DNA from 2 places in the Paenibacillus sp. FSL R7-277 genome. Region 2 is predicted to be linked to the other one. Evidence: a T-box and tRNA genes for the amino acid it is inferred to sense, from the RefSeq annotation. Region 2 holds a T-box; the other holds one or more tRNA genes.
The links. A T-box is a leader RNA that pairs with one kind of tRNA and senses whether it is charged. The one in region 2 lies ahead of C173_RS14415 (valine--tRNA ligase), so its partner is inferred to be a tRNA-Val.
Positions count from the first base shown of each region.

Region 1: it encodes a tRNA-Val, which carries the amino acid that the T-box ahead of C173_RS14415 (valine--tRNA ligase) is inferred to sense. The anticodon was not compared.

Region 1 covers NZ_ASPX01000080.1:494,291-497,705, reverse strand. The annotation lists gene C173_RS24310 (hypothetical protein) at 54-596, shown strand; partial or broken gene C173_RS33860 (PD-(D/E)XK nuclease family transposase) at 726-1,163, shown strand; tRNA gene C173_RS24300 (tRNA-Val) at 1,303-1,374, shown strand; gene C173_RS24295 (NUDIX hydrolase) at 1,613-2,035, shown strand; gene C173_RS24290 (helix-turn-helix transcriptional regulator) at 2,068-2,877, shown strand; gene C173_RS24285 (aldo/keto reductase) at 3,031-3,415, shown strand, end outside.
Region 2 covers NZ_ASPX01000037.1:31,586-35,000, reverse strand. The annotation lists gene C173_RS14425 (LysM peptidoglycan-binding domain-containing protein) at 1-225, shown strand, start outside; gene C173_RS32880 (stalk domain-containing protein) at 425-1,087, shown strand; T-box leader at 1,180-1,464, shown strand; gene C173_RS14415 (valine--tRNA ligase) at 1,624-3,415, shown strand, end outside.

The sequences.
Region 1 (3,415 bases), on a different contig from region 2:
TTCGTATTCCTCCTAACAAGGTAAACTTTAGATAAAAGGATCTGGAGGGTATTATGAGAAAAACGGTACTGGTAATGTTGTTCTTGTTCGTATTGACGGCTTGTGCGGATTCAAAGGACGGGGTAACCACCAAAGACTTAGCCATTCAAAAGGTGAACGATCATAAAGCCGTTGTTGAGTATGGAATGAGCCGTGCAGAAGCGGAAGAGGTATTGGGTAAGGGGGAGGATAAGGATATTGCGAATTCAGTCATGTATAGCTCTGGCGTGAGGATTATGTACCGGGAGGATAAAGTGGCAGGGATTACTCTGGCAGAGGAATCGAAAGATACATATAAAACCACTGGCGGTTTTAAAATTGGCATGTCTAAGGATGACTTCAAACAAATCTATGGCGATCAATATCTGAAGGAGATGGAGCGCAACCTGGATTATGCTTACGATGCCACCAACAAGCGATATTTGCAGGAGAAAGAGTGGGTGGCGAAAGCGGAGGATGACACGAAAATATATGTAATTTCAGCCATGTTCAACGGTAAGGGTGAAGCAGACGCCGTTGTATTGGTGGATAAGCGAATGGCGATAACATTAAGGTAGAGGGGGGGCTGAAAGATAAAACATATTCTTGTATGTTTCATAGAGCTTAGGGGACAGAATAGCAGTATATGGAGCCCGAAAGCCTGGCTTTGTCTACAACGAGTAGTTCTGCCATGATATAATCAGTGTTTGAAGAAGTGTATAACGATTAATATACTGAACTACTCCTGTCTGCCGAATGACCGTCATCATAATGTGTTTCATCTTCGTGAAGATCACACTGGAATTTCTCTTAATAACGATCTTGAGATTCATGTGATGGAATTAACGAAGCTCGAGGAGCAGCTGACCATGAATGAACCGATGTTGAAAAAAGCAATGGATACGCTGGAGTTCCTGAGTCAGGATGCCGCTACAAGGATGGAGTATGAAGCCCGGAAGAAGTATTTGCGTGATGAGGCATCACGGATGAATGGGGCTAAGGCTGAGGGGATTGCTGAAGGTTTGGCCACAGGAGAACATAAAAAGGCTGTGGAGGTTGCTAAGAATATGTTGAGAATTGGGCTTGAAGTTAAGATTATTTCACAAGTTTCTGGACTTTCGGAACAAGAAATTTTAAAATTGTAATTCCTTTGATAGATGCTAAAATATTGCAAAGTTAACACCGTTGCAGTGAAATTTTAACAGATGCTAAGCATTGCCCCTTCATATCATAAAAATTATCTTGCCATTCCCTCACGTCCTGTGTTATTATAAATTTCGTTGCAGGACGGTAGCTCAGCGGGAGAGCACTATCTTGACAGGGTAGGGGTCATGGGTTCGAACCCCATCCGTCCTATATGCAGAAAGCCTTGATAATCAAGGCTTTCTTTGTTTTTATGAACAGAGAACAACAAACAGAGAAGCTATTGACGTTTAGCGTTAGATGACTTTACGTGTCTAATGCAATGTTATGGTTTCTTTTTTTATATGCATTTAGAGAATGACAAAAAACCACGACACCCCATCCATAATATATTACAATAATGGCGCTTCTCTGGAAGATTCTAACGAACTATAAAAGGTGGAATTCTATCATGATCGTAACATTGCATGAAGCGGAGTGCCCTGGGGTGAGTCTCAAGTATGTAGTGATTTTTATGAAGCAAGGGAACGATTGGGTGCTGGTGCGGCACCGTGAGCGGTCCACATGGGAATTTGCCGGCGGGCATATTGAGGCGGGTGAGAGTCCCGGGGAAGCTGCGGTAAGAGAGCTTTACGAAGAGACAGGTGCTGAAGAATATGAACTGCATCCGTTATGCATCTATTCGGTCAGTAGTGAAGAGCTGGCAGAGAGCTACGGGATGTTGTATTATGCAGATGTCATAAGGTTCGGAAATTTGCCCCCGTACGAAATGGCGGAGCTTCGAAGCTTCAGCGAGCTACCGCAGGCGGTGACATACCCGGGGATTTACCCCACGCTATATGCGAGAGTGTGTGAATATGTGAAGCATCTATGAATCCATCGTAATGCTGAAAGGAGGCCCAGCTCATGAGTTACGAGATTACGAGGTTTAGGCGTCTTGGCGACTACCTGAGATCACGCCGGGAACGTCTGCAGCCTGAAGCTGTAGGGATCAAGGAAACGAACAGTCAGCGCAGAACACCAGGGCTGCGCCGGGAGGAGGTTGCGGTTCTGGCTGGTCTCAGCAGCACCTATTATACTTGGCTGGAGCAGGGCAGGGAGGTTACCGCCTCCAGAGAGGTTATGGAGAGTCTCAGTCAGGCGCTACGGTTGTCGGCAGATGAGCGTAAGCATCTGTTTGAGCTATGGAATCCGGGCTTGCCGGATACACTTGCTTCTATAGATACAGCCAGTCCGGAGCTGAATCCGCAGTGGCGGGATATTATCCGCCAATTGACTTATCCGTCTTTTATTACGAATGAGCGGTCTGAGGTACTGGCTTGGAATGATAAAGCGAGTGAAGTGCTTAGTGATTTCGGAAGTCTGCCTGCTTCAGAGCGCATTATGATGCGTCTTCTGTTCCTGGATCTGGAGCTGCGCCGCCGGATGCGGAACTGGGAGGAGTTCGCAATCTATTCAGTAGGGGTGTACAGAACCTATTATGACATGAACCTGCACGATCCCTGGTACAAGGAGATGGTCGATCAGCTCTTGGAGGACAGTGCGGATTTCGCCAGGGTGTGGAAGCAGCACAATATTCAAGGCAAGAAGGTCAACCGTGTGGTCATAGAGAGTCTTGGCACGAGCCAGCCTGTAGTCTACGATATCAATTCGATGGCCAATCTGGCGGATCACCCGGGTCTGCATATTTGTATCTACACCCCTGTCTTAACCTAGCAGAGAATCACCTGAAGGCGCATATCTTACTGGTCTGCTGCTCCCTGGTAATGATCTTACTAGCATGAACGTACTGTGGCTGCTCCACGGCAGGACGGTTAGAATAAGGTCATGTTCATAAGATCTATTACAGGGACAAGAGGAGGCAACCATATGCACACAAGAACACTTGGGAACGAAGGGCTGATCGTATCGGCTCTGGGACTCGGAACGATGATGATGCCGGATAATGAAGAGTCTGTACGAACCATTCATGGCGCGCTTGACCTGGGCGTAACCCTGCTGGACACAGCGGATATCTACGGAGCTTTCGAGCAGCAGCGCTTCGGCGGCAATGAACGGCTTCTCGGACGGGCACTTAAGGGCCGGAGAGATCAGGCTGTGATTGCGACCAAATTCGGCATTACGCATACTCAGGGACCCAAGGGAGACCCGGCCTATATCAAAAAATCCGTAGATGCCAGCCTCTATCATCTCGGCACAGATTATATCGATCTGTACTATCAGCACCGTCCTGATCCGAACACCCCTATAGAGG
Region 2 (3,415 bases):
CAGGCTGTTCCTGAGGCAGGCAATGATACAGCGTGGAAGAGCCGTTTCATCGGCGGGATGGGCGGGACAGAGCTGTTCCGCAAGGTACGGCTCTGCATCGTGCAGCGGGAAGAGACGCTGGATACCATAGCCGAGAAATACCAGCTAAGCACCCGGGAGCTGACTATGTATAACCGGCTGTCCGGTCAGATTGTAGAAGAGGGACAGGTATTATACATTCCTTGAGATTGACGCTGTGCGGAGAATTCAGGCTTAACAGGAACAGCCCTTGCCTTACGTATGGGGCTGTTCCTGTTTCTTTGTGAAATCCGCTTCTGGTTTACAAACCGTTCAGCCGGGGGTAATAGTCACTACCGGCCTACATACATTACACATTCAGGCAGCTATGCGCTGGTACACTACTTCTGGAAGGATGATATATCACATGAAGAGAAAAGTGGCAGCCACTGCGGCCGCACTAAGCTTGACGCTCACAGTCTCGGCCGGTGTCTACGCCGCCAGTAATCTGCAGGAGATCAAGGCGCTCCTGAACAACAAAATCGGGATCGTCGTGAACGGCCAGGCGTACACGCCCAAAGACGGCAACGGCAAAACCCTCGCCCCGATTACCTATAACGGCATCACTTATCTGCCTGTACGCTCCATCGGCGAAGCGCTGAACACTGCTGTTACTTACGATGCTGCAACCAGCCGGGTCATCATCGGTGATGCTGCAGCTCCGGCTGTCTCCTCCGGCGGCTCGTCCACTGGAACACCAGCAGATTCTGTGAAGCGGCCGAAGAGCCTGCCGGCGGATTTCCCGCTTCCGGCGGACGCGAAGATATTTGATCTGATCGAAGGCTCGGCGACCGGTAAGCCGTCCGCAACCTTCAGCTACCGTACGAAGCAGAGCCTGGAGACGCTCGGCAATACGTACAAGGACTATTTTGTGCAAAAAGGAGCTACCTCCAAGTCTGAGGAAGTCTCCGCCTCAGCCTTCTCGATTATTGATGCCGGAAGCACATTCTCTGTTACGCTGGATGGCGCTCCCGGAACGGGCAGCCATCAGGGCTTCAATGTGGTTCAAGTGATCTGGAGCGGGGAGTAGGCATCAATGTACGTCTGCTGCGCGCCCATTGTGTATATGCTGGTTGACTAGGGATAACACTGAATGTATTATTGAACTAAGTAATAACTAGCATAAAGACTGGGAACGGGAAGAGTAGGCGGTCAGCCCTTCAGAGAGCGGGATTATCATTGGTGTGAATTCCCGCAGGATGCAGCCCCCGAAGTCGCCCCGGAGTTGCCCTTCTGAGCTTGTCTTCATCATGAAGACGGGTTAGGATGCGGCCGGTTGCAGCCGTTACCCTGCATGAGTGTCGCGCTAAGCTTCAGGAACCTGTAAGGGAACTTAAGGCAGTGGTTTATTTTTTATTGGCGCGAAACAAAGGTGGTACCGCGAAAGAATGGCCTTTCGTCCTTTGAGACGAAGGGCCTTTTTGTATTCTCAGAAACCGCTAGCTACTCAATACATTTAACAGTGGAGGGTTCACAATGGCTGATAACAACAATGCAGCAGCAGAGCTGCCGAACGGGCAGGAAGCGGCAGAAGCTACCGCTTCAGCTAATCACAAGCAGAGCGACATGCCGACTACATATGATCCGGGAGCGGCAGAGAAGAAATGGTATGCGTACTGGATGGAGAAGGGCTTCTTCGAAGCCGGCAAGCGGCCGGATGCGGAGCCTTACAGCATCGTGATTCCGCCGCCGAATGTAACAGGAATGCTGCATATCGGACATGCGCTGGATTTCACGCTTCAGGATGTGCTGATCCGCACCAAGCGGATGCAGGGGTATGATACCCTGTGGCTGCCGGGTACAGACCATGCAGGGATTGCTACACAGACCAAGGTAGAGCAGAAGCTGCGCCAGCAGGGAATCTCCCGCCATGATCTGGGACGCGAGAAGTTCCTGGAGCAGGTGTGGGCCTGGAAAGACCAGTATGCAGAGACAATTCATGACCAGTGGGCTAAGATGGGCCTGTCCCTCGATTACTCCCGCGAACGCTTTACCTTTGATGATGGAATGAAGAAGGCGGTAAGCAAGGTATTTGTGGAGCTGTACCAGAAGGGCCTGATCTATCGCGGCAAGCGGATTATTAACTGGGACCCGGCTGCCCGTACAGCGCTGTCGGATATCGAGGTTGAATACAAGGAAGTGAACGGGCATCTGTACCATCTGCGTTATCCGCTGAAGGATGGCAGCGGCCATATCACGGTGGCTACCACGCGGCCCGAGACGATGCTGGGCGATACAGCGGTAGCGGTACATCCGGAGGATGAGCGCTATAAGGATCTGATCGGTAAGACGCTGATTCTGCCGGTTACCTTACGTGAGATTCCGGTTATTGCCGATGAATACGTAGATAAGGATTTCGGCAGCGGTGCAGTTAAGATTACACCGGCGCATGATCCGAACGACTTCGAGATGGGAGTCCGCCATAACCTTCCGCAGATCAACGTAATGGATGAAGGCGGAGTGATGAATGAGGAAGCGGGCGCTTACCAGGGAATGGACCGCAGCGACTGCCGTAAGGCCATCGTAGCCGACCTGAAGGAGCAAGGCGTGCTGATCTCCATTGAGGATCATGTACACCAGGTTGGGCACAGTGAGCGTTCCGGGGCCGTAGTAGAGCCTTATCTGTCCACCCAGTGGTTCGTCAAAATGCAGCCGCTGGCAGAAGCAGCCATCGCTGCACAGAAGGACGGTGACGGGGTCCACTTCGTGCCGGACCGCTTCGAGAAGACGTACCTGAACTGGATCGAGAATGTCCGCGACTGGTGTATCTCCCGCCAACTGTGGTGGGGCCACCGTATTCCGGCCTGGTACTCTGAATCCACCGGGGAGCTTGTAGTTGCACATGATGAAGAAGAAGCACGCCGCATCAGCGGGCTGTCCGACCTGAAGCAGGATGAGGATGTTCTGGATACCTGGTTCAGCTCGAACCTCTGGCCGTTCGCTACCTTAGGCTGGCCTGATCAGGACAGCAGCGACTATCAGCGTTACTATCCGAACAATGTACTGGTTACCGGCTACGATATCATCTACTTCTGGGTAGCGCGCATGATTTTCTCAGCCATGGAATTCACTGGCCAGAAGCCGTTCTCCGATGTGCTGATGCACGGACTCGTACGCGATGCCGAAGGACGCAAGATGTCCAAGTCTCTGGGCAACGGTATTGATCCGCTGGATGTTATCGAGCAGTACGGCGCTGACGCCATGCGCTATATGATTACTACCGGCAGTACAGCGGGCCAGGATCTGCGGTTCCGTATGGAAAAGGTAGAGCAGGCGCGTAATTTTGCCAACAAGATCTGGAATGCCTCCCGGTTCGCGCTGATGAATCTGGAAGGCGTAGCCTTTGAAGATATTGACA